2 regions of the Oceanobacillus phoenicis genome follow, and region 1 is predicted to be linked to the other one. Evidence: a T-box and tRNA genes for the amino acid it is inferred to sense, from the RefSeq annotation. Region 1 holds a T-box; the other holds one or more tRNA genes.
What was found. The T-box of region 1 lies ahead of argS (arginine--tRNA ligase). A T-box ahead of a tRNA ligase gene usually reads a tRNA of that ligase, here a tRNA-Arg.

Region 1 (11,381 bases):
TATCATGAAGTAACAGAAGAACATGCTTATTTAGAAGGAGAAGGAGATCGCTCTTTACGGTATTGGCAAGAGGTTCATGAAGCCTTTTTTACTAGGGAGCTAAAACAAATTGATCAAGAATTTAGTGATGACATTCCAGTAGTTTGTGAAAGATTTGAATTAGTTTATAAAATGAGTGATTGATATGAAAGATAAGAGAGAAGTAATAGATCACTATAAGCAATCAATAGAGTTTGCTATGTTTTTAAAAGATATCGATAACATAACGTGGAGAGCACAAATTGATAAAGGCAAGTGGACGATAGCAGAAGTTTTAGGACACCTTATTCCGTGGGATGAGTTTGTAATACATAAGCGAGTCCCTTATTTTATGCAAAATAGCATCTTCCCAAAAGGGCCCAATGTTGAAGAGATGAATAAATCATCTGCTTTGAACGCAAGAAAAAATTCTCAAACACAAACTATTAATGCATTTGTTCAAGGAAGAAGAGAATTAATAAATGCAATTAGTTCAATTTCGTCTGACATGTGGAGTAAGGAGATAGTTATTGGGACATCCAAGTTAATATTATCTGATTATTTTACGGGTTTGGCTAAACATGATCTTCATCATTTTAATCAAATATATATTGTCCTTAATGAGAGGAAGAAGTACATTGAAAAAATGGAAGACTTCCCAGAATTAAAGAAGAGAAACAAATACGGTAACTCATAGAGTAGATGAACGCCCAGAATTAGGGAAGAGAAACAAAAATGGTAACTCATAGAGTGGATGAACGCTCAGAATTAAAGAAGAGGATCAAATACGGTAACTCATAGAGTAGATGAGCGCCCAGAATTAGGGAAGAGAAACAAATTTGGTAAGTCATAAAGCTGATGAGCGCCCAGGATTGGGAAAAGAAACAAATACGGTAACTCATAGAGTGGATGAGCGCCCAGGATTAGGAAAGAGAAACAAATACGGTAACTCATAGAGTGGATGAGCGCCCAGGATTAGGAAAGAGAAACAAATACGGTAACTCATAGAGTGGATGAGCGCCCAGGATTGGGAAAGAGAAACAAATACGGTAACTCATAGAGTGGATGAGCGCCCAGAATTAGGGAAGAGAAACAAAAATGGTAACTCATAAAGCTGATGAGCGCCCAGAATAAAAGAAGAGAATCAAATCTGGTTAGTCATAGCATAGTAATTTTTGAGTAGTTTTCTAGATATAATAAGTCCATTGCTTTGTTCCCTTCACTTCATAGTTCTCACGTAGTATTTTTCGAATCCGTTTTTTAGAAGTAATGATTGCACACCAATCTAGTATGTTATTGGTTGTTACTTTTTCGTTTGGAAACAGTATTTTATATTCATTGACGCAACGTAGGACTGCAGTATTCACATCTTCCTTTTCATTGCAATGTGCACATACTAGATATTTTCGTTCAGGGTAGGCTATATCAAAAAATTGCTTGCAATTACGGCAGTAGATCCCTTTTTGAAGTTCATCGTAGTGATAATCAGCAACGTTACGAAATTTTGATTGGGAGATATGATGATTTAAGAGCTCTTTTGCTATTAGATGATGTCGTTCTGTAATATTCATTGTGGAATTACGATGGAGCTTTTGTACAAATGATTGGACTTGAGTTGGTAAGACAAAGGGGATTTTTACAGGAGCTTGATATAGAGTGAAATGCGGATGTATAAATATGACCAAGGACTTAATAGGAAGAGTGTATTTAAATCCTAACATCATATTACGAAATAATGCTTCACTACGATGCAGTTGATGAAGTGGCTGTATAATTTCAGTGTTCGGCATTTTAACTAATTTATCATTTTCATAAATAAAATCTCCTTTATAATTCTTTATTTCTAACAAAAAAATAGTATCTGCAGTAATAATTACCGAATCGATTTGGAAAGTTGTATTATTATGTGTAAATAGTAAATCTTGCAGTATTAAGCTATCACCATTGGTCTCATCAAATAATTGATCAAATCTTCTTTCTCCTTCATATCCTTGTTTCATCTTTTCATAGGTTTGCCGATCTTTTATAGAAAAATCCATCCTATGAACTAATAAATCATACAACATTAAATCCTTTGTCTTTTCTCTGCGCTTTGTAATCATAAATCAATTCCTTTCCTATTTACCCTCTATTATATATGAATATTTCGATAAGTGTATTAACTAATGAAAAAAGAATGATATAATTTGAAAAACAGATAAAAAGGGTGGTTGAATGAATTATTTATTTTTCACGATTTATGCTATTCTACTCGCAGTACTTGCATTCTTCACTGGAGAAATCGTCACATTTATTATGTTAGGGATTATATTGATAGCGTTGCAGAATATTCATGCCACTTTAAAAAATATACTTAAGGTCTTAAAGGAAAATAAAACAACGTCTTAACGTGTAAATCAAACATTGAAAATTTTGGGTGACTTCCTTACATTCTCGCAGCATTCTATAATCCCTTTTTAGTTGAATATAATCTCTCTATTTAAAAAATGATCAAGATCATAAAAATTCGGGAATGATATTAAAAGAAGTTTGATAAGGAGAGAGGATTCATGAAGAGAGTAGCAGTAATAATAAATCCTAATGCAGGAAATCAAAAATTAAAAAATGAAATAAATACAATTGAAGCAAGATTAAAAGATGTATTTGAAGAGGTAACCGTATATACTACAGAAAAAGAAGGTGACGGTAAAAAAATCGTCGAAAAAATTTCCAGTAAAGTCGATTTAGTTATTGGTGGGGGCGGAGATGGAACAATATTTGAGCTTGTAAATGCGCTCGCTTCACTAGATCATCGACCAGCCTTTGCGGTGTTGCCGGGCGGTACATGTAATGATTTTTCTAGAACAATAGGGATGAATCAAAATCCGCTAGTTGCATTGGAACAAATCGTACAAAAACAAGTAAAGTCTGTTGATATAGGTAAATACAATGATTGTTATTTCCTTAACTTCTGGGGAATTGGGCTAATATCTAAAGTAGCTGAAGAAATGGATGGGGACAATAAAAAATTACTTGGAAAGATGTCATATTACATTAATACTTCCAAAGTTGTTTTTCAGAATGAAACATTTCAGCTTAAAGTAACTAGTGAGGAAATGAATTATGATGGGGAAGCTGTAATGATGGTCGTTGGAAATGGGGCTTTTCTAGGTGGGATGAAGTCATTTTTCCCTCATGCTGATATTCAAGATGGTAAATTTGACATACTAATTATTAAGTTAGCAAAGTTACAGCATTTTTGGACATGGTTAGAAACACAAATGCAAAATGATTATCCAGATAATAGAAACGATGAAGTTATTTATTTTCGAACAAGTAAACTTCATGTAGACAGTTCGCCCAAGCAAAATATTGATAGTGATGGAGAAGTATTGGCGCAAACGCCTTCTGAAATTACCGTACTTCCCAAACATTTAAAGGTAGTTATAGGCGATGAGGCATTTGGAACATTATAGATCATCAGTTAGGGGGATTATATGAAAAAAACAGCAATATTTATTGGGAGTGTAATTATAGTGTATTTTATATTACAGTTAGGTACAGGTATGATTTTAACTACGTCATATGTACCTAATGTATCGGAGGCGTGGCAAAATGTTGTAGGACTTTTACCTGAAATTACTTTCGGACCGAGTTCAATTGCTTTAGCTCCTGCCTTAATTTTTGGGGTTCTATCCATATTCATTGCCTATGGAATTACATCATTATTCAGCAAAAAATTAAACATAAATTAATCAAAAGGAGGTCCAAGTTATGGTTAACTTGGATCTCCTTTTCTATTTTATAATATTATTGATGCTTGCTCGTTGCAAAAGGGTCAAAAGCTTAGGTGGAAAATTAAGTAAATATCCTGGGTGAATGCTATCAATTAGAATTACTAAATAATTATGTGACAAAAAGATGTACCCTTTTATTGAAGGGTGCATCTTTGTCATTTATCACTGACTTCTCTTTTATTTCACAGTTCTCCTATCACTTCCAACACCAACCTTTTTACCTAAATAAATATCTTTCGTTAATCCAAAATGTCTACTTATTTTATATGTCATTAAATAATCAATACTTTAAACCTATTACCTTATAATTACGAAAAATTTTTATTTTCTTAATTTACAATACATTAACGTTAACTCCATAATCTATTAATAGTACTCCACTATACTTCAAATAGAGAAAAAGAATCTATTAAAAATGCAAGAGTACTTTCACACACTAAACAAACCTCTAAATTTATAGGAGTGATTGAATGAAGAAGAGCTCTATTAAGTTCAAAATTCGATTTCAATTATATGCCATATTATTTTTATGTCTTTATATTATTACGTTGGTAACTTCACCAACAACCGCCTTATTTCGAACTGAAACGGACTTGTTGGAAGGGGAAATTTTGGCTACAGATACATTTGTAGGATATGAGGATGAAGAACTTAATGAAGTAGATGAAACAATTGATAATGAATTAGAAAATGAATCAACAGATAGTATGAACAAGCAATCAACAGATGAACCAAATTATAAATCAATGAATGGCACGAACAAGCAATCAACTGAGGAATCAAACGATTCCAACAAGCCATTAACAGAAGATACAGTAGAGAAAAGCGAGAAAGATGAAAATGAATCACCAGAGAAAGATACAGATGCAGAACTTGACGATACAACAGGCGATGCATCATAGGGTAGAAAGTTTTCTATCAACGCTTTAAAAATAAAAAACATTCAAGGAAATAGGATATATGAGGTGATATTAGATGAAGTGGACAACGATGAAAAAGTTTACGAGTGTACTGACTACAACCGTACTATCTATGTTACTAATTATTACGGTGTTCACGATGATTTTACACCAAGCAACCGATGGAGAACCAAATGTATTCGGGTATCAATTAAAAACAGTTCTATCTGGATCTATGGAGCCAGAATTTCAAACCGGATCAATCATAGCTATTGAACAACAAGAAGATGTTACACAATTTCAAAGAGGCGATATCATTACTTTTCATAATTCTGAAGGAATGGTCATTACTCACAGAGTTGAAGAAGTAAAGGATAATGGAGCGCAATATGTGACTAAAGGGGATAACAACAATAGAGCAGATTCTGAGCTGGTGATCCCTGAGAGTATCATCGGTCAATACACCGGGTTCACCATTCCATATGCAGGATATGTGACTCAATTTGCCAATTCAAAAGAGGGTGCACTTTTCTTATTAATCTTCCCCGGCATAATGCTAGTGGGCTATTCACTAATTAATATCGGAAGAGCATTAAGGCAAATAGAAACCTCAAATAAAAAAGAAATGAGTAGTAATCAGTGACTCCGTGTTATCAGGTCTTCCACCCTGATGGACCGTTCACAAATAAAATCAAATCTTTGAAGGAGGAATTATGATGGGAATCAAAAAGCAATTGGGCATGGGTGTGGCAACAGCAGTACTGGGATTATCATTAATTGGAGGTGGCACGTTCGCATACTTTAGTGACAGTGAACAAACAAGTAACACATTCGCTGCAGGTACGTTAGATCTAACAGCAGAGCCAACAGAGATTATTAATGTTGGAAATATGGCCCCTGGCGATTCAATGGTTCGTGACTTTGAACTTCATAACAGTGGCACACTCGACATTAACACGGTTTATTTGGAAACTAATTATACGGTTGAGGATGCAGAGGGCGATAATTCGGAGGATTTCGGCGAACACATAGAAGTAGAATTTCTTTATAACGTAAATAACTTGGATGAAGTGATTTATCAAACAACATTGGCAGAATTGCAAGAAATGACACCAGAAGCGATCAATGAACATATTTTTTACCCAGCGATTGGTAATGAAGGTCTTGCAGCTGGAGATTCCCATGATTTCGTTGTTCAATTTAACTTCAAAGATAACGGAGAAGACCAAAATCAATTCCAGGGTGACGCTTTAAACCTTGAATGGACATTTATTGCTACGCAAGGAGAGGGACAAGATATCTAAATGAAAAATGTGATTATCTATAAAATAGGTGAATTCGTAGTGTAATTTTATTATTGCTCTAAATAAACTAAGAATCTTGATTTTTAAGGGGAGGGAATTTATTTATGAAAAATGTATTAAAAGATTTGAAAGGTGAGAAAGATTTGAGATTGAAAAAGCGTTCCATAGCTGCGTTGCTTGCAGCGGGAATTATCTTACCAAGTGCAGTAGCTGTGGCTGATCAACAAGAGCATCCTGATGCAGAAACGTACAAGCCTAGTCCGGTTCCAGACCGCGTTTTATTAGGATGGGAGGGCGATACAACTACTACTCAGTCTGTTTCATGGAGAACGGATGATAGTGTTACAACTCCCGTTGCAGAGATTGCAGTAGCTGAAGAAGGGCCTAATTTTACAAGCAATTCATTGACGGTTGAGGCAGAAACGAGTGAAGAGATTGAGGCAAACCTTGGCTATACGAATCAATACCATACAGTGAATTTTGAAGGTCTTGAACCAGATACGCAATACTTGTACCGCGTAGGTGATGGTGCAAACTGGAGTGAGTGGTTTGAGTTTACTACAGCATCAGCTGAAGATGAGCCATTTTCATTTATTTACATGGGTGACGCTCAAAATGATATAAAAGAACATTGGTCACGCGTGATGCGAAGCGCTTATTCTGATTTAGCTGATGCGAGCTTTATTGTGCATGCTGGAGATATGATAAATCACGGTGACGCAGATCAGCAATGGGGTGAGTGGTACGAAGGAGCTGGATGGATAAACGGTATGGTACCAAGTATTGCGACAGCAGGAAATCATGAGTATTATAGAACTACAAATGAACCTAGAAAACTGTCCGAATACTGGGGACCTCAATTTGCATATCCTGGTAACGGCCCTGAGGGACTAGAAGAGCAAGTCGGCTACTGGGATTACCAAGATATGCGTATTATCTCTTTAGATTCCAATGTCGGATATGCAAATATTGATCAACAAGCCGAATGGTTGGATGAAGTTCTTGAGAATAATCCGAATCAATGGACAGTTATTACGTTCCACCATCCGATTTTCTCTTCTGGAGAGGGACGTGATAACGTAGAGCTACGTGAAGCGATACTTCCTGTAATCGAAAAACACAATGTAGACTTAATCTTTCAAGGGCATGATCACACATATGCGCGAGGACATTTGAGCAATGAACAAGATGGGGAAAGAGAGTACACTACTGGTACGATGTTTGTTAACTCTGTCTCTGGTCCAAAGATGTATGATAGATCTGAAGTAGTTTGGGAGGAAAATAACGCTTATGTGAGAAGCGGCGCAGAAGATACCCAGATGTATCAACATGTTTACGTTGATGGCGAAGAGCTGAAATATGAATCATATAACGCTTTAGGTGAATTATACGATGAGTTTACAATGACAAAGCAGTCAGATGGGCAGAAACTTATTACCGAAACAGAGGGGTCTGAAGAACCAGTTGAATCCTCTATCGAAGAGGTGAAAACACAGGTTGATGAGTTATTGGCTGCAGGGGATATATCAAGTGAAGAAACAGCGAGGCATTTAAAGACTCACTTGAATTCCGTCGCACATTATCAAGAAACTCAATCCGTGGATAAGGCTATAAAACACATGAATAGTTTTATAGAGTTGTTGCAAGGGATAAAAGAAGAACAATTAATTACTGAGAATGCTTTTAATGGACTAAAAGCTAGTGCTGAAGAATTAATTGAACAATGGGGATAAAGGAAGAGCTTTAATTAGACATCTCTTGTGGTGGAAAGAAAATCTACTGCAAGGGATGTTTATTTTTATAAATGCTTGAGGGTAACAACAACTGTTTACTGAGCTAGAATACTCTAATGTTCGAAATGAGTAAAAGTAGATAAATTAGTCATTAAATTTTCCTGTTGCATTTATCTATAAAATCAGTATAATAATCATAAATATCATATCGTCGATGACAAAGAGAGTAATTATTGTAGCGTGCACAGCGAACTAGGGATAGTGGGAGCCTAGTCATGAGCAGTAATGAACCGCACTTTGGAGACTCTTGTTCGAAAATTGGAGTAGGATAAGACGGGGATGACCTCGTTAACAACTAAAGCGGTAATGATTCATTAAATTACAATTGGAGTGGTACCACGGGATTATAGACTCTCGTCTCTTTTTCAAATAGAAAAAGAGGCGGGAGTTTTTTTAGGAGGAATAACTAATGGATGGAAAACAAATCTTCGTTCAATCATTATTTGAATGCTTGGATGGGAATTTAGAGGAAGAACAATTATATCGATTGATTGAAAAACCAAAACAAGCAAAGATGGGGGATTTAGCTTTTCCTTGTTTTGAATTAGCACGTATTTTTAGAAAAAATCCTCAAGAAATTGCGATGCAGCTAGCCGCTGAAATAAACTCTATTTACTTTGAGCATGTGGAAGCAGTGGGAGCATATGTAAATGTTTTCTTGAATAAAGCTTTATTTACAGAAAACATTCTTCAACAAATCTGTAAGGAAAAAACAAGTTTTGGTTATTCCAATCTTGGTAAGGAAAGAGCAATCACAATCGATCTCTCATCTCCTAATATCGCAAAACCTTTTTCAATGGGACATTTACGTTCAACCGTGATTGGAAATGCAATTGCTAATATTGCTGAGAAAGTGGGATATAAAACGATTCGTATCAATCATTTAGGCGACTGGGGCACACAGTTTGGTAAATTAATGGTTGCCTATCAAAAATGGGGAAATGAGGCTCAAGTACGAGCGAATCCAATCAAAGAATTACTTCAACTGTATATTCGTTTTCATGAAGAAGCGGAAGTTGATCCTACACTCAATGACTTAGGAAGACAATGGTTTAAGCGATTAGAAGATGGAGATACACAAGCTGAACAATTATGGGAATGGTTTCGTGAAGAATCGTTAAAAGATTTCTCAAGAATTTATGAGCTATTAGGGATTTCATTTGATTCTTATAATGGAGAAGCTTTTTACAATGACAAGATGGTTCGAGTCGTTCATGAGCTACAGCAAAAAAGCTTATTAACCGAATCAGAAGGAGCAAAAGTTGTTACGTTAGAGGAAGAGAACTTACCACCTTGCTTGATTCAAAAACGTGATGGAACTACGTTATATGCAACGCGTGATTTAGCTGCTGCTATCTATCGTTATGAGAATTATCATTTTGCAGAATCCTTATATGTTGTAGGTAATGAACAAACACTACACTTTACACAGTTGTCTTATGTACTTCAAAAAATGGGATATAGTTGGGCTGAGAATATGAAGCATATTTCGTTTGGTATGATGTTAAAAGAAGGAAAGAAGATGTCTACTCGAAAAGGAAAGGTCGTGCTATTAGAAGAAGTACTACAAGAAGCAATTCAATTAGCAAGCACTAATATTACGGAGAAAAATCCTTTATTAGTTAACAAGGAAAAAGTAGCAAGACAGGTTGGCGTAGGAGCTGTCATTTTCCATGATTTAAAAAATGATCGACGCAATGATGTGGATTTTTCTTTAGAAGATATGCTGCGCTTTGAAGGAGAAACAGGTCCATATATTCAATATACACATGCAAGATTACATTCACTGCTGAAAAAAGGCGGATATCATGAAACGGACAATGTTAGCGTAGTAGATATAAATAAAGCTTGGCTAATCATTAGGCGTCTTATGGCTTTTCAAGATACAGTCATGAGAGCTTACAATGAATATGATCCTTCTAAAATAGCAAAATACCTTATTGAGCTGGCAAGAGAATTCAACAAGTATTATGCAAATGTTCGTATTTTAGGCGATGAGGAGAATAAACAAGCGAGATTACAACTTGTGTATTCAGTGAAAACAGTTCTAAAAGAAGGACTGCGACTATTAGGCATTCAGGCGCCAGACGCAATGTAAAAAATACGGCTACAGTCTTGGTTATCAAAGTGGGATTATATATTATGGAATAAGGTTTAGGTGAGACTCAGATGCATGAGCATCTAGAAGCTCACCTAACCGATGAATAAGCAATTAAATGTTTTCGGAAGGGCTTTTCAAAGGTATTCATTTGAACATCGTTCTTTTGGGTAATCCTATCTCCCAACCTCATTCCCAAATATATTCAAGTAACCTAGCTGATACGATGTGTAATAAGCAATGATTAATGCAACAACCATTCCAAAAAGGAATATCCAATCTTTTCTATTAATCTTCATTTGATGATAGTACGTACGCTCGCGTTCTCCAGTGAACCCTTTGGATTCCATAGCAATTGGAACTCGTTCCGCTTTTCTTATTGAGTTAGCAAGTAAAGGAATAGCATATTGTTTCATATTTTGTATTCGATTCTTCCATCCTTCTGCTCTGCTAATTCCGCGAATACGATGCGCTTGTTTCAGTAATTCAAATTCATGTTGTAACGTTGGTAAAAAGCGATAACCAGCTAATATACCATAGGTTAATTTTGGAGTTAATTTACATTGTTGCATTAAACTTAACATGAACTTTGTAGGATTAGTAGTGAATACAAATAATAAGGATAATGCTATAAAACATAAAGAACGTAATGCAAGGCTTATCCCAACCTCAGCACTACCTGTAGTTACTTCAAACCAAAGGAATGAAAATATGACTTCTCCAGTTGCATAGGATTCATCGGTGTAAAGCATCGTCATCCAAGCGAGTGATATAGCAAACAAGGAAAGGGGCATAAAAATGAGTAACCATCTCTTCCATGGAATGCTTGCCAGTAAAAATGTTATCGCTAAAATATACAATAAATAGATTAAAGGTGTAACAATATCGAAAGAGAAACTAAGAAATATCCCGGGAATTAAAATAGCCACAGCTTTCATACTAGGATTTCTATTCTCTATCATCTTAGGCGCACCACCTTTTGATTTCGGCACTCTCGAATGCGATAAGGTTCTCTTAATCTAGTATCTTGTAATAATTCTTTCTGATTCCAAAGCGATTGTGGACTTCCGTCAAAGCTTACTATTCCTTTATTCATCACTAATGCCCGATCGCAATAGGTATCTACTAAATCCATATCATGTGTGACAAAAATAATAGCTGTCCCTTGACTTTGGAGTTCTAATATCATGTTCATCAATTCTCTAGTAGTATGAGCATCTTGACCAAATGTAGGTTCATCAAATAAAAGTAAATCTGGCGTTTCGTCTAACATCGTAGCTACACTCAAACGACGTTTTTGTCCGCCGCTTAATGTAAAAGGATTCTTCCATTGATGATCTAAAAGTCGAAATGCTCGCAGTAACGAAATAGTACGATGATGAATTACACTAGTAGAATAATTGTTTAGTCGCATACCAAAAGCGACCTCATCAAAGACAGTATCACAAATAAATTGATGTTCAGGCTGTTGAAAAACGAATCCAGTATGTTTC
Region 2 (11,381 bases), 1.3 Mb from region 1:
AAAACTCTTAAAAACGGATGAAAAGATAAAAGAATTATTAGATCGCTGGGATAATATCAATATCAATGACACATCTCGGTGGAGTAACCAAGGTGTTATGTTCACACGTCAATTGAAAAACATGCTACATCTAGCACGTGTTATCACTATTGGTGCATACAATCGAAATGAAAGTCGTGGAGCGCATTATAAACCAGAGTTCCCAGAACGTAATGATGAAGAATTCTTAAAAACAACCATTGCTGAATTCAATCTAGAAACGAATTCTCCTGAATTTAGCTATGAAGAAGTAGATTTATCTTTAATTGAACCGCGTAAACGTGATTACACTACAAAACACTAAGGAGGAGTAATATAAATGGCTGAACAGAGTAAAGTTACTTTTATTATAACTAGACAAGACGGCCCGGATTCGACTCCTTACGAGGAAACGTTTGAAATTCCATATAGACAGAATATGAACGTTATTTCTGCACTAATGGAAATCAGACAAAATCCTGTTAATAATAAAGGAGAGAATACCACACCTGTTATGTGGGATATGAACTGCTTAGAGGAAGTATGTGGAGCATGTTCTATGGTAATAAATGGGACAGCACGACAATCTTGTGCTGCGTTGGTTGATCAATTAGAGCAACCAATTCGTCTAGAACCAATGTCTACGTTCCCTGTCGTTAGAGATTTAATTGTTGATCGTGAGCGTATGTTTGATGCATTAAAACAAGTAAAAGCTTGGATACCAATCGATGGTACACATGATTTAGGTCCTGGTCCACGTATGCCGGAGAATAAACGTCAATGGGCATATGAGTTATCAAAATGTATGACATGTGGTGTTTGTTTAGAAGCATGCCCAAATGTTAACGATAGCTCAAACTTTATCGGACCTGCGGCTATTTCACAAGCACGTCTATTTAATGCACATCCAACTGGTGAAATGAATGCAAGTGATCGTCTGAATGGATTGATGGAAGATGGAGGTATTGATGGTTGCGGAAACTCACAAAATTGTGTGCAAGTATGTCCGAAAGGAATTCCTCTTACCACTTCCATTGCAGCAATGAACCGAGCTACTAATATTCAAGCGTTTAAAAACTTCTTTGGAAGTGACCAAGCGTTATAAAATTGAACATCGAAGACCCTATCCGATGAACTGGCTAGGGTCTTCATCATATAATATGGAAAACTGGAGGAAGTTACAATGAGAACCATTGAGTATATAGAAGATTTTACATCTTGGGCAGAAGAGTTTAATTTCTACATACCTGTAAATATTCGATTTTCTGAGACGGATATGTATGGGCATATGAATAATGTATCACCGTTCATTTATTTTGAAGAAGCAAGAATCGCATATTTACAATCACTCGGACTTTTTAATGATTTTTCTAATAAAGAAGAAGGTATTATTGTAGCTGACCTTCAATGTAATTATATAAAGCAGCTGTTTTTTGGAGATGAAGTGCAAGTTCATGTGAAGACGAAAGAAGTAGGAAACTCATCATTTGATATTCATTATATGGTGACAAAAGGGAATTTTGATGTAGTCCTTACGGCAAGAGGCAGATTAGTGTATATCGATGCGAATCTTGGTAAATCTAAACCATTAACGGAGGATATGAAAGAAAAACTTTTAGGTAGAACCTTTTCCAAAACACAAGTAAAACCGACCCCCTAATAAGGGTAGTCGGTTTTATTAGAGCTTTAATTCCCCCATGCGAAGAAGCTCAACTACGGCTTGTGACCGTCCCTTGACTCCCAATTTTTGCATAGCATTTGAAATATGGTTCCGGACAGTTTTTTCGGAAATAAACAACTCTTGTGCAATTTCTTTTGTTGTTTTATCCTGCACTAATAGTTCAAACACTTCTTTCTCGCGTTTGGTTAATAATTGCTTCGGTTTATACTCGTTGTCCTTCAAATGTTACCCCCTCCTTGCTCTATAGAGCTGCATGATGAAGGGAAATTATTTAGTCAATATAGCTTATGATATTAGAAAAAAATTAGTGCGTATATTTGTGCGGAAATCAGCCAGTTACTCAAAAAAGTTTTCAAGAACTTCATTTTGGTTTACTATAGTAACAAGCCTTGCATGAAACAACTCCCATCAATTACATAAGATGAATACAATGAAATGGATAGATGATCAGTAAGTAGGAGGATGAACGTTGAAAAAGAACGAACTAAGTGATCCTGTAAATCAAATGGAAAAGAGATTACGCTATATATCTGGAATGATCAAGCAAAATGGCCGTAAAATTTTAAATAATTATCCGATTACTTCTCCCCAATTTATCGCTTTACAATGGTTGTTAGAAGAAGGGGATTTAACTATTGGGGAATTATCCAACCGAATTAGTCATGCGTTCAGTACAACAACAGATTTAGTAGATCGTATGGAGAAGAATGAACTGGTGGAGAGAGTACGTGATACAAATGATCGACGAGTCGTGCGCATTCACTTATTAGAAAAAGGAAAACATATTATTGAAGAAGTAATTGATAAACGACAGGCATATTTAGGAGAAGTCTTAACGAAATTCTCTGAAGAAGAAAAAGAACAGTTGAATCAATTATTAGATTTTCTATATAAAGAGATGAAAATGGTTAACGAAAAATAATCAAACGGAAGAGGAGACATCTTTGTGGACAAAGCGATTGGGGTAATTGATTCGGGTGTAGGTGGACTTACTGTTGTTCACGAACTCATGAGGCAGCTCCCAAAAGAGCAGTTAATTTATTTGGGGGATACAGCTAGATGTCCTTATGGCCCGAGATCAAAAGAGGAAGTACAACAATTCACGTGGGAAATGGTGGATTTCTTACTAACGAAAAATATAAAAATGTTGGTTGTTGCATGTAATACAGCCACTGCATTTACATTAAAGGATTTAAAAGAACAATTAGATATACCGGTTATCGGTGTTATACAGCCAGGTGCCCGTGCTGCGATAAAATCTACTGAAAATAACCAAGTTGGTGTAATTGGAACAGAAGGAACGATAAGTAGTGGAGCTTATGCACAGGCATTAACGAAAATTAAGTCGGATATCCGAGTAAGTGGATTAGCGTGTCCTCCATTTGTTCCAATGGTTGAACGAGGTGTGTTATCTGGTCCTGAAGCGAAAGCTGTTGTATCAGAGGCTTTACGTCCATTCTCAAATAATAAAGAAATGGATACGTTAATATTAGGCTGTACACACTACCCATTACTTAAATCCACGATTCAGGAAGTAATGGGAGAAGAAGTCACTGTTATTTCCTCAAGTGAAGAAACTGCACGAGAAACAAGTACACTTCTTGAGGCTCATCAAATTATGAACCGTAGTGACCTCGTCCCACTTCATCAATTTTATACAACAGGCGATTTGGAGATCTTTATTGAAATTGCAAAAACAATATTCCATGAATCTAATTTCCAAATGCTAACCATTAAACAAGCAAATATATCAACAAATAAAGTTTGGTAAATAATATAGCTATATTGATTAATACGTAAGTTCCAATCATCTTTTATGAAGGATTGGAACTTTTATGTTTTATCCTGCATGAAACAAGCATTAAAATCCAATTTCAAGAAAATGAGGATTTGTTAATCAATGTGGAGGTTATCTTTGAGAAATAAAAACACCATAGATTAAAAGCTGTTTCATCGTTTTAATTGCATATATTTCTGCTTTCATGCCATTTAACATCATTTATAGGAAATTTATTCTATTATTGGTCTATTTTCTATATAGGCTCGTATATATAGTAGTACAAACCATCGTGGGAGGTATTTTGCATGAAAAAGCGATTAATGCTATTAGCGGGGTCAATTAGTATTGCCACTATTTTATCTGGGTGTTTTGATGGAGAACAATCACTTGATGAAATTGATCCACCTCAAAATGCACAGGAAGTAGATAATCTTGACAAAGTAGATGAGGAAGATGTTTCAGCTACACCTGAAGAAACGGCCGAAACAGTATCTAGAGACTTATATCTCCTAGATGCAAATGGAATGGTTGCTTCTCAAACACTAGAACTTCCAGTCCCAGATACAAACGAAGTTGCAGCACAAGTATTAGAGCATCTTGTAAAAGGTGGTCCAGTAACACCTCTTCTTCCGAATGGCTTCCAAGCGGTGTTACCAGAAGGTACCGAAGTACGTGGAGTTAATTTGCAAGAGGATGGAACAATTATTGTAGATTTATCAGAAGAATTTACCCAGTATGAAGAAAACCAAGAAGTACAAATACTAGAATCTGTTACACATACGTTAACACAATTTGAAAATGTTCATAAAGTTAAGCTACGAGTAAATGGTCAAGACTTAAAAGAAATGCCCGTAAATGGTACCCCGATTAATTCTGGCTATTCAAGAGCAAATGGAATTAATATAATTAACAATGATACGTTGGATTATTTACAGAGTGAACCTGTAACAATGTATTATCCAGTCGAACAAGAAAATAATCGATATTATGTGCCAGTAACGCAGTATATTGAAACGAATGAAGATGAAGCCATTGCAAATATTATAGAAGAATTAATTGATGGTCCTGGACACCAATCAAAAGTAGTGAACGTGTTCAATCCAGAGGCGGGGCTTGCATCTGAACCAACATTGAGTAATGGTATTTTAGAAGTCGTCTTTAATAAGGAGATATTAGCTGATAGTGAGCAGGGGATTATAGCTGATGAGGTTATGGAAACCATGGTTCGTACACTTACGGAACAGCCAAATATAGATGCAGTCGATGTAAAAGTAGAGAATGTAGAAAAAGTCGTAAATGAAAATGGAGAAGCATATACAGAGCCAGTAACAAAACAAGTATTCTCACCAAGTGAAGAATTATAAAATATTTTAAATTAAAACCTCTATTACTACAATTTAAGTAGAATAGAGGTTTTTTAATTTGTTAAGATATAAATAGTAGTTATAACAATCTTATGGAAACATAAGGAGAATGTTTCTTTTTGAAAAAATATGATAAGCTATTCAGTGTACAATTGAGGAGGAAGAAATAAATGAGAAATGATCAAAGACAAGTAAACCAATTAAGAAATATAAACATAACAACCAATTATATATCGCATCCGGAAGGATCCGTACTAATAGAAATGGGAAATACAAAAGTTATTTGTAATGCAAGTATCGAGGATCGTGTCCCTCCGTTTATGCGAGGTCAGGGCAAAGGATGGATAACTGCGGAATATGCCATGCTGCCAAGAGCTACTGCCCACAGAAATATTCGTGAATCTTCAAAAGGAAAAGTAAGTGGAAGAACGATGGAAATTCAACGACTTATTGGAAGAGCATTACGTTCAGTTGTCGACTTAGATCAAATTGGTGAACGTACAGTATGGATTGATTGTGATGTAATACAAGCGGATGGAGGAACAAGAACAGCTTCTATTACAGGTGCATTCGTAGCAATGTCACTTGCCTTTTCAAAACTTGTTGAATCGAAAACATTAAAAAAGATGCCAATTCATGATTATTTAGCAGCTATTTCTGTAGGCGTGTTAACAAACGGAACGGAAATTCTAGACTTAAATTATGAAGAGGATTCCGAAGCAGCAGTAGATATGAATATTGTGATGACTGGTAAAGGTGAATTCGTGGAAATTCAAGGAACGGGAGAAGAAGCAACCTTTACACCAGCCCAATTACAAAAGATGCTTAAATTAGGTGAAGAAGGTATTCAGCAGCTGGTGAAAACACAGAAAGAAATATTAGCTGATAAATTAGTTTAAGAATGGAAAGTTAATTGTGAGGGGGAGTCATATGAAAAAAATAATTGTTGCTACTAAAAATAAAGGGAAAGCGAAAGAATTCAAGGAATTCTTTGCTAGCTTTGATATTGAAGCAATATCATTATTGGATTTACCAGAATCTATTCCAGATATTGAGGAAACAGGAACCACTTTTGAAGAAAATGCAGCTTTAAAGGCAGAAGAAATTAGTGAACGTTTCAATACAGCTGTAATTGCGGATGATTCAGGATTAATAATTGATGCTCTAGATGGACGACCTGGCTTATTCTCAGCACGATATGCAGGTGAACCTACGAATGATCAAGCGAACATAGAGAAAGTATTACAGGAAATGCAGGATGTTCCTGAAAAAGATCGTAATGCAAGATTTATTTGTGTTTTAGCTATTGCACAGCCTGACCAGGATACAATATTTAAAACCGGTTTTTGTGAAGGAGAAATTGGGAGTGAGTCCCGAGGGTCTCATGGGTTTGGATATGACCCAATTTTTATTCCACAAGGATATGAAGTGACGATGGCTGAATTAGATCCTAAAGAAAAAAATCGTATAAGTCATCGGAAAAATGCGATTGACCATCTAGAAAAATGGTTACATACATTATAAGGAATGAAATGGAGGGAAAAGCATGACGAGTGTATTAATAACGAGCGATAGTCACGGTTTGACTAAAGAATTATATGAAATAAAACATCGGCATGCAGTCAATTGGTATATCCATTGTGGTGATTCAGAATTAGATTTTGATGCAGATCAGCTCCAACCTTTTTATAAGGTTGGAGGGAATTGTGATTTTGATCCACGGTATCCAAACGAAGAAATTAAAGATATGGACGGAATTCGATTCTTTATTACACACGGACATCTTCATCAAGTAAAATCTAGCCTTACCACGCTTTCCTATGCAGCAGAAGAACATCAAGCTAAAGTTGTTTGTTTTGGACATACGCATATTGCCGGAGCAGAGAAAATAGGTAATCAATTATTCATTAATCCAGGTAGTATACGAATGCCAAGGAATCGGATTGAAAAAACATATGCTATCCTAGAATGGTCTGACCAACAGTCTGTTTCTGTTAACTTTTATACAGTTGATGGTCAATATTTGAAGGACATGTCATTTACAACATCCATATAAGAATAATCACTGGGACAAAATAGGAGCTTTTGATCAATAATAAAAAAGCGGTATTAAATTTTTTTGTCCCAGCAGTTAATTCTTTTAGAAAACCTGTTGACAAATTCTCTCCACGGTCATATAATATTACTTGTCCGTTAAAAAAGACGGCATACATAATTATTACGTAGAGATAGAGTTTGCGGGTGTAGTTTAATGGTAAAACCTCAGCCTTCCAAGCTGATGACGAGGGTTCGATTCCCTTCACCCGCTCCAATTTTTGTCCCAGTAGCTCAGCTGGATAGAGCAACAGCCTTCTAAGCTGTGGGTCGCAGGTTCGAATCCTGCCTGGGACGTTCCGCGCACAAATCGCGCACAAACACCGTCATATCAACGATAAGACTACCTAACAGTAGCACGTTCACATGGCGGTTTTTTCTTTTTCCAAGGGAGGACGTTGAACGAGCGAGCAGGAAGCCATCGAACATTCGAAGGTGAATCGCAAGAATAAACGAAAATTAATCGGAACACGTGATCGCAAAGTCACACGTACAAATAACGTCCCACATACTCCGGCAACTGTACGGAAAACGAGCGAGCCACTAACTCTACAACAGGCGTTGACTTTATTCTTACGTGCAAAGGAAACGGAGGGTGTACGTCCTCGAACAGTATGCGACTATATTAACCACGTCGGATACTTATCGGACATTATACCGGATACTATACGTGATTATATAACGTATATAAGAACGCAGAAACGCCGTTATGAGAACTCGGAAGGACGTAAAGATAAGACGGTAGGGTTGTCGGTAAATACCCTTAATATCCGCCCTAGAACGATTAGTACGATGGCGAAATTTTGGCACGAGGAAGGGTATCTCGATTATAATCCGATGGAAAACGTCAAGCAAGTTAAGGCCTTTCAAGAGGACGAAGTGCCGGGATTGACATAGAGGAGATAAATAAGGTGAGAATCTGAAAAGGTTCGATAATTCGAAATAAAAATCGACTATTTATAATTACGTTTGATTACAACAATCCTTTACCATAATATGTTAGTAAAGGGAGCTGAGAGTAAGATGCCTAAGAAAAGAGTGAATCTAAATAACGGTGAAGTCATTGCTTATCAGACAAAGGGGTATGGAGAAAAAGTGGTGGTGCTGGTTCATGGTAATATGTGTTCAAGCGAACATTATTCAACATTATTAAACGAAATTGATCCAAAATCATATACGGTTTATGCACTTGATTTAAGAGGTTTTGGCGACAGTACTTACGGTACTCTAATCAAAACAGTTCGTGATTTTTCTAATGACATTCATCAATTTTTAGATTCTATGCATATCAAAAGGATTTTTCTAGTTGGTTGGTCTGCTGGTGGTCCAATTTGCCTGCAATTCGCTATTGATTATCCAGATTTTGTGCAAGGAATGATCCTCTTGAGTTCAGTAAGTCTTAAAGGAGACCCGTTACAAAAGAAAGATCAATTAGGTGCAAGCACTGGAAAATATTATGCTAGTAAAGCTGAGATGGCTCAAGACCCCGAAATATCAATCCCCTCTAAAGCCATTCAAAATAACGATTTTAATACATTAAATAATATGTGGAACATAGGTATTTATACAAATAAGAAGCCTCCTTTGTCTATATCTCAATCATTAATTAGAGAAACAATGAAACAACGAAACCTAGAAGACATTTATTGGGCTCTTGCTCATTTTAATATTTCCGATGAGCATAATGGTTATATTCAAGGCAATGGAAAAATAAAAAGTATACAAGTACCCGTACTGAGCTATTACGGAGAGCAAGATCGGATCATTAAGTTACAGGATGTAAAAAATACAGTTGAGTCACTCCCAAATGCTACACTACGTGTTTTAAAAAATTGTGGACATTCTCCACTAGTAGATAATCTAGATGAAATACTTGTTGGTATTGATGAAATGTTTGGCTAATACTATCTAAATAATTCAATAATTTAAATTGACGGTTTCAATATTATTTTCTTCTGTTTGTTTCTCTTGTATTTTAGAACACTTGATTATAGTAGCATAGATTGGGTGGAGATCCTTATTGCATCGTTGGCTGGAAATAGAAACCGAAGTTAAAGACACCTCAACAAGGGTGTCTTTTTTATATAAAGGGATTATTAACATTTAGGGAGCAACCATTGGCATTTATCTGTCGAAGGGTAAGGGGTTAATAAACAGAGCTGCGAGGTGCTGGTCTACTAAATATATAAAGAGTGTTAAATCATGGCTGGCAATAAGTCGAATGAAGATAAAGTTTCTACACTTGAATGTATGCAATGAGAAAAGTGTTTACTGAACAACAGTTTAAATTCGTTGATGGGTTAAGTTGTTGTAAGTGTAATGGCCCAGTTAATCATTCTTTTACCAAACCGGATGAGGAATTAAATAACAGACGTATGAAACATAAAAGTGGTAATGGTTCTATAATTATTCGACTTTTATGATTATTTTTATTTTTGTATTTGCTGTTAAGTTATAGTGCTTTTGGTCGATATAAAGTTCATAAATGCACAATTACTTATAGCAGGAGGTAACATCTTGAAGAAGATAAAAAGAACCAAGAAATCAATAAGTTTAAGAAATAGATTAATAATAGCGTTTCTTATCATATTATTAATCCCAAGTATTGCAATTGGAGCAACTTCATACCAAAGTGCAAAGAATAAGATTGAGGAAAGTATGTTAGACTCTTCCCAAAAGAGCGTAGAAATAATGAAACAAACAATTGATCAGTTTATGAATGACCAAATGGATAGTATCGAATACTTATCAACTGCAATTGATCCATCGGATATAGAAGATAATGCAGATGAAGCGACAGGAAGAATTTTAGAAAATATGCAAACTGCGAAAGATGTAGCTTTTGAACAAACATATGTAGGGACGGAAACGGGGGAGTTTATGAACTTTCCTACATCCTTTAAAAATCCGCCAGATTATGATCCAAGAGAGCGACCTTGGTATCAACAAGCGATGGACAATCAAGGAGAAGTAATTGTCACAACTCCTTATGTATCGGCTTCTTCTAATCAAGTGGTGGTGACTCTTGCCAAAACTACTTCGAATAATAATGGTGTGGTGGCAGTAAACCTTGAGCTGGCTAGTTTAACAGATATAATTAATTCAGTCACTATCGGAGAAGAAGGGTATTTGTTTCTCTTAGATGAAACACAAAATTATATTAGTCATCCCGATTATGAGGCTGGTGCTGAAGCAACCGAAGATTTTTTCACCAAACTATATGATTCAGAAAGTGGGAAGTTCAGCTATCTTTTTGAAGGTGACGAAAAACAATTAGCATTTGCTACAAGTGAGATTACAGGTTGGAAGATAGCGGGGGCTATGTTTAATAGTGAGATTTCATCTAATGTGAGTCCAATTTTAAACACGACAATATTTGTTATTACAATCGCATTAGTACTTGGTGGAGTATTAATTATATTTATTATTCGCTCCATTTCTAAACCGATTTATCACCTTGTAAGTGCAAGTAACACAATAAGTCATGGAGACCTAAGCGATGAGGTAAACTTATATAGAAATGATGAATTAGGTACACTTGCACAATCATTCAATAAAATGCGAGAAAACTTGAATGGAATTATACTGCAAGTAAGAGATAAATCTAATCATTTAGCGTCTTCTGCAGAACAATTGAATGCAAGTACAGAACAAAATACTTCAGCAACAGAACAAATTTCTTCATCTGTACAAGAAGTAGCTGAGGGGATGAGTAATCTAAATAACAATATAACGCAAAGTTCCAAATTAGCTAAGGAAATGACGGATTCTATTCATACTATTGAATCAAGTTCGAAAGAGGTTTCAAATACAGTTACCAATACCATATCAGCTGTTAATGAAGGAAATAAAGCACTGAATACGACAATAGGTCAAATGAAATTTATCAAAGAGAATACACATCAACTATCGAATAATATAGAAGGTTTAGGAAATCAATCAGAAGAAATTAGTAAAATTATTGATGTTATAACAGATATTTCCGAGCAAACAAACTTATTAGCCCTAAATGCTGCAATCGAAGCAGCAAGAGCTGGAGAGCATGGGAAAGGGTTTGCTGTTGTAGCTGATGAAGTAAGAAAACTTGCTGAGATGTCTTCTCAATCAGCAGAACAAATTAAGACAATGATTAGTGCAATTCAGTCGGAAACAGCCAATACAGTGAGTTCGATGAAAGCTGCAACAACAGAAGTTGAAAAAGGAATTACCATTGCACATAATGCGGATCAATCATTTTCTACAATTACTGGTTATGTTGACTCCATAACGAATCAAATTATGAGTGTAACTACTGAAGTTGAAGAAATTTCAACTGCAACTAAACAATTTACTTCTATATTTGAAGGGGTAGCTTCTATTGGTGATACAGTTTCAGATGAGGCGGAAAATGTTTCAGCATCCACACAAGAACAACTCGCTTCTATGGAAGAAATTACAAATTCAG

Region 2: it encodes a tRNA-Arg, which carries the amino acid that the T-box ahead of argS (arginine--tRNA ligase) is inferred to sense. The anticodon was not compared.

The regions. Positions count from the first base shown of each region.
Region 1 covers NZ_JBDFME010000001.1:3,699,146-3,710,526, reverse strand. The annotation lists gene ABC346_RS18735 (ASCH domain-containing protein) at 1-183, shown strand, start outside; gene ABC346_RS18730 (DinB family protein) at 185-715, shown strand; gene ABC346_RS18725 (nuclease-related domain-containing protein) at 1,206-2,120, opposite strand; gene ABC346_RS18720 (hypothetical protein) at 2,233-2,406, shown strand; gene ABC346_RS18715 (diacylglycerol/lipid kinase family protein) at 2,568-3,473, shown strand; gene ABC346_RS18710 (hypothetical protein) at 3,495-3,752, shown strand; gene ABC346_RS18705 (hypothetical protein) at 4,265-4,696, shown strand; gene sipW (signal peptidase I SipW) at 4,770-5,336, shown strand; gene ABC346_RS18695 (TasA family protein) at 5,410-5,997, shown strand; gene ABC346_RS18690 (purple acid phosphatase family protein) at 6,102-7,730, shown strand; T-box leader at 7,936-8,155, shown strand; gene argS (arginine--tRNA ligase) at 8,200-9,888, shown strand; gene ABC346_RS18680 (energy-coupling factor transporter transmembrane component T family protein) at 10,065-10,850, opposite strand; gene ABC346_RS18675 (ABC transporter ATP-binding protein) at 10,847-11,381, opposite strand, start outside.
Region 2 covers NZ_JBDFME010000001.1:2,390,530-2,401,910, forward strand. The annotation lists gene sdhA (succinate dehydrogenase flavoprotein subunit) at 1-343, shown strand, start outside; gene sdhB (succinate dehydrogenase iron-sulfur subunit) at 359-1,123, shown strand; gene ABC346_RS11810 (acyl-CoA thioesterase) at 1,202-1,678, shown strand; gene ABC346_RS11815 (helix-turn-helix domain-containing protein) at 1,697-1,921, opposite strand; gene ABC346_RS11820 (MarR family winged helix-turn-helix transcriptional regulator) at 2,169-2,621, shown strand; gene racE (glutamate racemase) at 2,646-3,470, shown strand; gene ABC346_RS11830 (GerMN domain-containing protein) at 3,785-4,843, shown strand; gene rph (ribonuclease PH) at 5,014-5,742, shown strand; gene ABC346_RS11840 (XTP/dITP diphosphatase) at 5,774-6,367, shown strand; gene ABC346_RS11845 (metallophosphoesterase) at 6,390-6,899, shown strand; tRNA gene ABC346_RS11850 (tRNA-Gly) at 7,081-7,154, shown strand; tRNA gene ABC346_RS11855 (tRNA-Arg) at 7,161-7,234, shown strand; gene ABC346_RS11860 (hypothetical protein) at 7,373-7,834, shown strand; gene phaZ (intracellular short-chain-length polyhydroxyalkanoate depolymerase) at 7,961-8,839, shown strand; gene ABC346_RS11870 (methyl-accepting chemotaxis protein) at 9,455-11,381, shown strand, end outside.